Regions from separate parts of the Ruegeria sp. HKCCA0235A genome, predicted to be linked through region 3. Evidence: riboswitches for the same ligand, from Rfam matches in the RefSeq annotation. Region 3 holds a riboswitch; each other region holds the start of a gene.
The links. A riboswitch is a leader RNA that binds a small molecule or an ion and turns the genes downstream of it on or off. The one in region 3 is predicted to bind cobalamin.
Positions count from the first base shown of each region.

Region 1: linked by a shared signal. The riboswitch ahead of GOW56_RS17335 (aromatic ring-hydroxylating dioxygenase subunit alpha) and the one ahead of GOW56_RS16930 (DUF1636 domain-containing protein) in region 3 are both predicted to bind cobalamin.
Region 2: linked by a shared signal. The riboswitch ahead of GOW56_RS21060 (DUF4198 domain-containing protein) and the one ahead of GOW56_RS16930 (DUF1636 domain-containing protein) in region 3 are both predicted to bind cobalamin.
Region 4: linked by a shared signal. The riboswitch ahead of GOW56_RS20420 (hypothetical protein) and the one ahead of GOW56_RS16930 (DUF1636 domain-containing protein) in region 3 are both predicted to bind cobalamin.

Region 1 is NZ_WQDQ01000011.1:22,864-25,060, reverse strand. Features, by position in the region: gene GOW56_RS17350 (DUF3833 family protein) at 1-205, shown strand, start outside; gene GOW56_RS17345 (hypothetical protein) at 235-459, opposite strand; cobalamin riboswitch at 986-1,190, shown strand; gene GOW56_RS17335 (aromatic ring-hydroxylating dioxygenase subunit alpha) at 1,272-2,197, shown strand, end outside.
Region 2 is NZ_WQDQ01000019.1:20,048-22,244, reverse strand. Features, by position in the region: gene cbiM (cobalt transporter CbiM) at 1-36, opposite strand, end outside; gene GOW56_RS21060 (DUF4198 domain-containing protein) at 43-828, opposite strand; cobalamin riboswitch at 959-1,158, opposite strand; gene GOW56_RS21055 (ROK family transcriptional regulator) at 1,281-2,197, opposite strand, start outside.
Region 3 is NZ_WQDQ01000010.1:122,630-124,826, reverse strand. Features, by position in the region: gene cobW (cobalamin biosynthesis protein CobW) at 1-725, opposite strand, end outside; gene GOW56_RS16930 (DUF1636 domain-containing protein) at 727-1,098, opposite strand; cobalamin riboswitch at 1,190-1,397, opposite strand; gene GOW56_RS16925 (SLC13 family permease) at 1,625-2,197, opposite strand, start outside.
Region 4 is NZ_WQDQ01000016.1:47,294-49,490, reverse strand. Features, by position in the region: gene GOW56_RS20425 (dual specificity protein phosphatase family protein) at 1-482, shown strand, start outside; gene GOW56_RS20420 (hypothetical protein) at 474-881, opposite strand; cobalamin riboswitch at 972-1,194, opposite strand; gene GOW56_RS20415 (hypothetical protein) at 1,265-2,185, shown strand.

The sequences.
Region 1 (2,197 bases), on a different contig from region 3:
GCTGGGCACCGCCAGCGGGATTGAACGCGGGGATACGTTCAACTGGAAATACAAGATCGACCTGCCGATCAAGGACGGGACCATGCGTGTCAAATTCGACGACTGGATGTGGCTGCTGGATGACGACCGTCTGCTGAACCGCGCGTATGTCTCACGCTATGGCGTCCGTCTGGGTGAAGTCATCCTATTCTTCGAGAAGAAATAGGGCCGCCAGGCCCGGTTTCATCACAAAAGTCAGTAGAAAATAAACTCGTCCACCAATGCTGTCGTCGATCCCTTGACCTCACCAGCCGTGTTCGCCCTTGGCCCGTCCGGGGCTGCACCCTCGGCGCGTTCGCCGCCGTCGACCTTCAAGCGCGCGCGTTCTATCTGCCCCCAGAGGAAAAACAGGCCATCCCGTTTTCCTATGAGGCGCGAAGGAACTGTTGTCCGCAAAACACCTGTTTTCGGTTTTGGCATCTGCTCTCTTACTGCCTCCGGTGTTTTCCACCATTTTCGGAAAACGTAATGGTTTTTCCCGAAAAAGACAATTTTTTATGGACAAAACGAGGTTTTCTACCAGCCGTTGATAGGATGGACTGACAACTCTCGCATGACGGATATTGGCCTTTTTCACCTGCCCCATTGAAAGCCAGCACTATCCCGAACGGATCAACTTCACCTAAAAGGGTTTGCTGCAAACCTCCTTCATTTGGCCTGACACTCTCTTTTCCAGCCATGCTCAGGCGACGTGCAGCGTTTCGTTTCTGATCCGAGCAGCCGGGCCTTCGCCGTCGCGGTTGGGGGACAATTAGGCGGCGCCGATGTCAGACGTGGCCGCATCCATCGCAAGGCCATCGGCCACCGCAAAACGCCATGCTGGCGGGCCTGCCACGCCCCTGTGCCAAGGACTGTGATCCCGGCGCCGTCCACGCTGCCGGAAAATTTCCATGTCTGTTTTGAAACCGGAAATGTCGCAAGCATTTCAGCGCCCAAGCGGGTAAAAAGTAGGCTGCCATCGTGAGGTGCCGCTGCTTGATTCTCAGACAGCGGAGAATTGGGAAGCCGGTGGAATTCCGGCACTGCCCCCGCAACGGTAAGGAAGGTCAGGTTCGACAATCAACCACTGGGACGAGGTTCCCGGGAAGGTGTCGCAACCGGGTGCAAGCCCCTTTCAAGTCCGGAAACCAACCTTGCAGATATGTCAAACCGCGGGTGGCGGTGGGGGCACGGGTTTCGGACGTGGTCCTCGCGCGCCTCCGGACGGTTCCTCCCTGTCATCTGCCCAAGCAATGCCGCGGGGCGCGGCAGGAGAGCCAGAAGTGAACAATGTCCAAAACCTGTTGGCGCGTCGAATCCCGGGCTATGCTCTGGAACGGGCCTTTTACACCGACCCCGAGATCTTTCAGACCGACCTGGAAACCATCCACTATCGCGAATGGCTCTTTGCCATTCCTGCCTGCGAACTGGTGAAAGCCGGCGACTATGTAACATACAACGTGGGTGCCTATCGCGTGATCATCGTGCGCGGCGCCGACAACCAGATCCGGGCGTTTCACAACACCTGCCGCCATCGCGGCTCGATCATATGCAAGGCGGCAAAAGGCAACGCGCCGAAGCTGGTTTGCCCGTATCATCAATGGACCTACGAACTTGACGGCTCATTGCTGTGGGCCCGCGACATGGGGCCGGAGTTTGATCCCAGACAGCATGGTTTGAAGACGGTTCATTGCCGCGAGCTTGCCGGGTTGGTTTACATCTGTCTGGCGGATGTCGCCCCGGATTTTGACACGTTCGCCAATATCGCGCGCCCGTATCTTGAGCCGCATGATCTTGCGAATGCCAAGGTCGCCTTCGAAAGCACGATCATCGAGAACGGCAACTGGAAGCTGGTCTGGGAAAACAATCGCGAGTGCTATCACTGCGGCGGCAACCACCCTGCGCTGTGCCGGACCTTCCCTGATGATCCGGGCGTGACGGGGATCGAAGGCGGTGAAGCCCCAGCCTATATGCAAGCCCATTTCGACAGGTGCCAGGCTGCCGGCATGCCATCGCAGTTCTATCTGCACGAGGACGGCCAATACCGTCTGGCGCGGATGCCGCTGAAAGAAGGCGCCGAGAGCTATACGATGGACGGGAAATCCGCCGTGCGCAGCTGGTTGGGCCGGTCGCCCTTTGCGGATGCGGGATCGCTTTTGAAGTTCCACTATCCGACCAC
Region 2 (2,197 bases), on a different contig from region 3:
AACCGGGTTGGAAAGGGCTCCGTCGACGATGTGCATTTGGGGTTACTCCAGATCCCAGGCACGAATCCAGATGACCGCATCCTGGCTGAGTTCTTTGCCCTCATGTTCGGTTGCCGGACCGGAACCAAGGGCGGCGAAACCCCAGTAACCGGCTTTCGGAACGCCGAACGAAAAGTACCCGTTGTCGTCAGATATTGCGACCACCGCACCACCCGGCATAGGAGACGCTTTCGGTGCAGAAACGGCCGAACTTTCCATGTCGGGTTCGGCGGCCATGTACTCGATCTCGATCTCGGCCCCCGCAACCGGCTGACCATCAGCCAGCACACGGCCCGTGAAAGTCGAACCCGCGATGATGTTGGTCGGCTTGTTCAGCGGGATAATCTCGGTCGGCAGACCCACGGGATTCATCCAGTCGGTCGGCAATTCGTTGCGGTTCAGGAAGGCTTTGGTGAGCTGTTGGATATAAATGTCTTCGGATTCCTCATAATAAGGCTGAGGAACCGTCACCAGCACATAGTCGCCCGAACGTTTGACCGGGACACTGCCCTTGAACGCCGCGCCCTCGTTTTCCCCGCCGGTGAACCGGATAGGTTCCAGCGTGTCCAGCAAATCGGTCTTTTCACCGTTGTGGATCACGTAGAATTCCTGCGGCTTTTCAAGATCCATGACATGGCCATTCTCGAACGGATGCCAGAAAATCAGTTTGACCGGCACATCGCCCGGTTTCTCGATCATGGTGTCCGTGGTGTATTCCAAAAGGAAATGCGCATTTGCGATGGCAGGAAGAGCCACCGCGGCAGCGGCTGCGCTGAGCAGCGTTTTCATGAACAGTCGTCCTTGTCCCGTCGCGCCAATCCCGGCGCGAAATTCGTTTTGACCACGGGACATTCAACGCCAAATCACCCTTTCAGGCATCCTGGTCCGACGCACATCCCGTCGCCGATTAGGAGTGCCCGTTAGAGGGCACATGTCCGGCAGGTATCCTGACTTGCGGGTCAAAGCGTTGGACCGGCCTTCCCGGGTAAACCCCAGTGGCGTTTCAGCCCTGCTCGCCGCTTACAGTTGCGGGTGCAGTTGCGGAATTGGGCCTGAGCCCGCACCGCATTCCCTTTTGATTCCAGAGTAAGCCCCGGAACCGGACATGCCGAGCGGCTTGCCAGACAACTCAGCCTTCCGTCAACGAAAATGTGTTACGACCATCGAAAAATAATGAGCTCGGCAGTTTGCGAGAGTGAACCAGTTTGTGAAATATCCAAGGCAACAGAGTGAATTCACATCTAGGCTTCTGAAAGATACCTTTCCGACAACGGCAGGCTTGCCGCGCCCAGTGAGCGTGCTTCCGGGCCTACGGCCCCTGCCAGCACGGCAGGGCGCTCGAGACCGGTCAGGTTTAGCTCAGACAGTTTGTCTTCGACCATTTCAACCAAACGCGCCTTGATGTCCTGCGGCATCCAGCCGTCAATCTTCACGCATTCGAAATCTATCAGGCTACAGGATGAGACAATTGCATAGGCAATCCCGCTCGCCGTCTGTTTCAACCAGTATTCCAGTTGAACTTTTGGCACATCCCAACGCTGGGTCGTTTCCCAAATGGAATGCGACGTGACACCTGCTGTGGTGATTGCACGCTCGAGCACATACAGGCTGGCCACGTCGATAAGGGGTCTGACACCACCGGCATCATCTGGCACAGGCAAGGGGCCGATTGCGCCCGCGTTTCCACGCCCCGAAAAGATTGCGCCATTGAGGACCACACCGCCGCCAATGAAAAACCCGACATAGAAGTACAGGAAATCCCTGGGCCCATCGGCTGGACCGAATACCAATTCCGCCCCACAAGCCGCAGTGGCGTCATTTTGCAGGAATACCGGAATATCGAGGCGCCGCGCCAGGTCAGCCTTCAGGTCTGATACGCGCCACGGGTCCATTTCTTCCTGAGGAACCTGAAGGGTCTGGGCCCAGTCCCATAGGTAGAACGGCATGGCAATCCCAAGTCCCGCAATCCTGCCTTTGGCCTCAGGCGACATGGATGATATCATTTTGCCCAGACTCTCAGTGGAAAACTCCAAAGTGGCTTTCGGCGTTGGATAGTCATAGGTTCGCCGATCGCGTTGCCGCACATTTCCGACAAAGTCAGTCAAAACCAACTCCGCACTGCGACGCCCCACCTTGAGCCCAAAGAAAAAGGCACCAT
Region 3 (2,197 bases):
TGATGCGAGGGGCGGGCGTCCATGTCATCCTCGGCGGCGGCTTCCAGACCCAGCACAACGCGCACGTCCACGGCACCTTCGGCCACTTCGACGACGGGCAGGGGGCGCGGCGCCTCGGCGGCGATGATCTCGCGCGCTTTGGCCACGCCTTCGGGGCCGGCGAGGTCGGGCTTGGTCAGCAGGATGATGTCGGCGCACGAGATCTGATCCTCGAACACCTCGGACAGGGGCGTTTCGTGGTCGATCGAGTCATCGGCCATGCGCTGGGCGTCCACCGCTTCGACATTGGGCGCGAAACGGCCTGCGGCCACAGCCTCGGCATCGGCCAAGGCGATCACGCCGTCGACGGTGATCTTCGAGCGGATGTCAGGCCAGTCGAATGCCTTGAGCAGCGGTTTCGGCAGGGCCAGACCGCTGGTTTCGATCAGGATATGATCCGGGCGCGGCTCCAACGCCATCAGGGCCTCGATGGTGGGAATGAAATCATCTGCCACGGTGCAGCAGATGCAGCCATTGGCCAGTTCCATGATGTTTTCCGCCGGGCAATCAGGAATGGCGCAGGATTTCAGGATGTCGCCATCGACGCCTACATCGCCGAACTCGTTGACCACGACAGCAAGGCGCTTGCCCTGTGGGTTCTGCATCAGGTGACGCACCAAAGTGGTCTTGCCCGAGCCCAGAAAGCCGGTGATCACTGTGACGGGGAGTTTTTCGAGGTTCGACATGTCAGGCTCCAATCGGGGGAATGCGCGAGGCACAGTTCTTGCGAAAATGTTCGGGGCGTTCGCGCCATTTCACCAAACCATCTTCCGTGGCCAGATACTTGGTCGCGCCGTCGACGATGACGTCGACATGATCTGTTTCGTTCAGGTTTTCATACACGAAGGTCCAGCGGCCCGGCCCGCGCAACACGATCGAACAGCCTTGATCACAGTTTGACAGGCATTCAACGGCTTTCAGGGTGACACCGTCGGGCAGGTCTGCCTGTTCCAGGGCCTTGTGCAACAAAGCGCCCGGGCGTTGCGCATCATCTTCGACAGGCAGGCCGCGACGGCAGGTGGTACAGACCAGCAACTCGACTGGTGCGGTCTCGGTCATGTCTCTCATCCCCCCAAATCCTCTTCGCGGGGGACGGGGTTTCATGCGGGCCACGATTGGTCATGGACCCGACACCGGAACACCCCGCCCGGTTTCAACTTCGGTTGTTGGCAGGTCTCCCGGCTTGCGGATGCCAGAGGCGGGCCTCTGTCGGATGTCCCGCCTTCCCGGCTTTCGGGCCAGTGGCATTGGGCATCCTCTCCGTTCACGGTCGCGGGGGCGGCTGCGTTTGGCGGCAAGACCGTTGACGCATTCCCTTTTCATCGGCTCTCACCGACACCAACGAAAGGGACATGCGGCACCGCTGGCCTGCTTGTCAAGCGAGTCGCGCGCAACAATGATGCAGAGGCATGGAAAGCGACCTGTGGGCGTCGATGGGCGGCATGGTGTGCCGGGCTCCAGCCCGAGATGGGCCGGGCGACGAACGGTATCTCAGCAAGGGGCGTAGACTATAGTGAACGGGTGCCTAGACTGAACCTTTCCAGATGATGGGAAAAGACCACCGAACACCCCGGACCCTCTTGCGCTAATAGATGACGTTTATCATGAGCAGCGAGACGACCAGAAACAGCGCTGTCATTATTCCGCCGGAGCGGACGAAATCCATCACCTTGTATCCGGCCGGACCCATGATCAACGCGTTTACCTGATGGGTTGGGATGATGAAGCTGTTCGAGGTCGATATGGCGACCGTCAGGGCAAAGACGGCCGGGTTTCCACCCGCCGCCACCGCAATCGATACCGCCAGAGGCACCAGCAGAACTGTGGCCCCCACATTGGACATGACCAAAGAAAAGGCCGTCGCCAGAATGGCGATGCCGGTTTGCAACGACCAGAGCGGCCAGCCGTCCAGAATTATCATGATCTGCTGGGCGATCCACGCGGCCGTGCCTGTGTTCTGCACGGCTTGTCCCAAAGGTATAAGGCAAGCGAGCAGGAATACGGTGTTCCATCCGACCGCGCGGTACGCCTCGTCCACGCTGAGCACACGGGTCAGCATCATGCCCACCGCGCCGGTAAGAAGACAGAGTGAAAGCCGGACGTCCGTGAACAGGATCAACGACAGCGAAATGGCGAAGAATGCCAGGGCCCAGCCGAC
Region 4 (2,197 bases), on a different contig from region 3:
TCGGTGGCGGAACGCTGGCACTGACCTCGATGCCCGGACGCGGCGGAGATTACTCCAGCGATCTGGACATGATCGCAGCCTGGCAGCCGGGGCTTGTTGTTTCGATGACGACGGATGTCGAAATGCTTCAGGACGGGGCGCAGGAATTTGGCAGCGATATTCAAAGCCGCGCCAGCCGATGGGTTCACCTGCCGATCGAAGATTTCGGAGCGCCGACAAAAGCGATTGATGACGCGTGGCCGTCCGTCAGCGCCGCGGCCCGGCACGCGCTGTCCGGCGGAGGTCGCGTATTGGTACACTGCCGCGGGGGATGTGGCAGGTCAGGTATGGTTGTCCTTCGGCTTATGGTCGAATGCGGCGAACGCACGGACACGGCGCTGCAACGATTGCGGGCGGTGCGCCCTTGCGCCGTCGAAACGGATGCGCAACTGGCCTGGGCCTCTCGGCGTGCCCAGGCACAGGTCAGTCTGGATTCAGATTGAAATCTGCACGGGCGCGCAAGCAGGTTTCCGAGGCCGGATCGTGGAAACTTCGATCATCGCGCAGGGTGGGGTCTTCACGACGCCGGATGGCATCGCACTGAACGTGTTTCCGAAGATCAGGTCGGCATAGCCGTTCAGCGGCTCAATTGCGGTTTCGGGCTGCGTCCCGCAAAAGACACGAATGCTGTCTGATCGCGCGCGGAAAATTGCATGACATCCGTCGGTGCAATGTGACAGCTCACTGCTGCCCTCAATCTCGAAATCGTCACTGGTGGCCGAGGTCGCCTGGGCCATGGCTTCGGATATCGAGCGCGCCAGCCGCGCCAAAGCGGGGCAGGTTTTACCCGTCCGCTGACATACTGTTGCACTGAATTCATGTGTTTTTGTCTTCCAGATCATCCTGCGCCCTCCGCGCTTGGTGGACAGGATATTTTGGACAGGTGGGACATCGTGATGCCGTCAGGACCTGCCCGGACACCCCGCCCGAGTTTCGGTTTCGTTTCCGATGGCAGGTCTCCTGACTTGCGGGTCATCGCTTTGCCGACCTTCCCAGCCTTCGGGGCCAGTGGTGTTTCGGCATCGCTTACCGCTTACAGTTGCGGGGGCAGTCGCGGATTTGGTTGTTGCCTGCATGACCAGACATTACCGCACCGTGTTCCCTTTTCACCCCGACCCCTTGTGGAGGCCGGAAACCATCACACAACCGCTAGCGTTTGAGCACGCATCGAGTCAAGCCGATCTTTTGGCCGGACGCTTGGTCATGCTGGATACGATGTTGGTTCATGCATAGTGTCGAGGGCGTTGAGGTTCGGAAACCGGATTTACCAAGCGCAAAGCCAGAGATCATGTTGGACACAGAGCAAACGGTATTGACCGAAGAGTTTCGCTTTCCGTCCGGGCAGAAAACACTGTCTGCCCGGTTGTACAGCCCGCTGACCTCGCCCGAAATCGTCGTCGTGCTGAACAGTGCAACGGGTGTGCCGCGCGATTATTACTGTCATTTCGCACGATGGCTTGCTGCCAAGCAGGGTATGGCCTGCCTGACCTATGACTATCGCGATTACGGGCATTCCTTGACTGGCCGCCTGAAAGACTCGCGTGCGACGATGGCGGATTGGGCCTTGATCGACATGCCCGCGGCACGGGCGGAAATGCGCAGACGGTTTCCCGATTCGCAGCATTGGACCATCGGCCATTCGATCGGCGCGATGTTGGGGCCTGTGCAGCCGGATATCGATCTGATTGACCGGATGATCTGTGTGTGTTCGGGGCTGGTAACCCTAAGCGACCATCCATGGCCCTATCGTGGTTTGGCAGGATTGTTCTGGTATGGTCATGCCCCGCTTTTGGCCCGAGCCTTTGGCTACCTTCCCGGAAAGGCGATCGGGTTCGGCTCGGATCTGCCGGCATCGGTCTATTGGCAGTGGCGCAAATGGTGTACGGCGCCTTTGAACTATGTGCCTGAAATCGGGCATGAGTTACCTGCGGCGCAGTGGAAGGATTCTGGAACGCCCGTGGATTTGTTCACCTTCGAGGACGACCAGATGGTGCCGCCGGACGCGGTTTGGCGGCTTGCGGATCTTTACGGCCCCGATGCCAACCGCCACCTGCTGAGCCCTGCCGATTTCGGGTTGTCCGAGGTTGGTCATATCGGAGCATTTGCCCGGCGCAATGCAGCGGTTTGGCCGCGACTGATCGCTTGATCAGACGCGGCG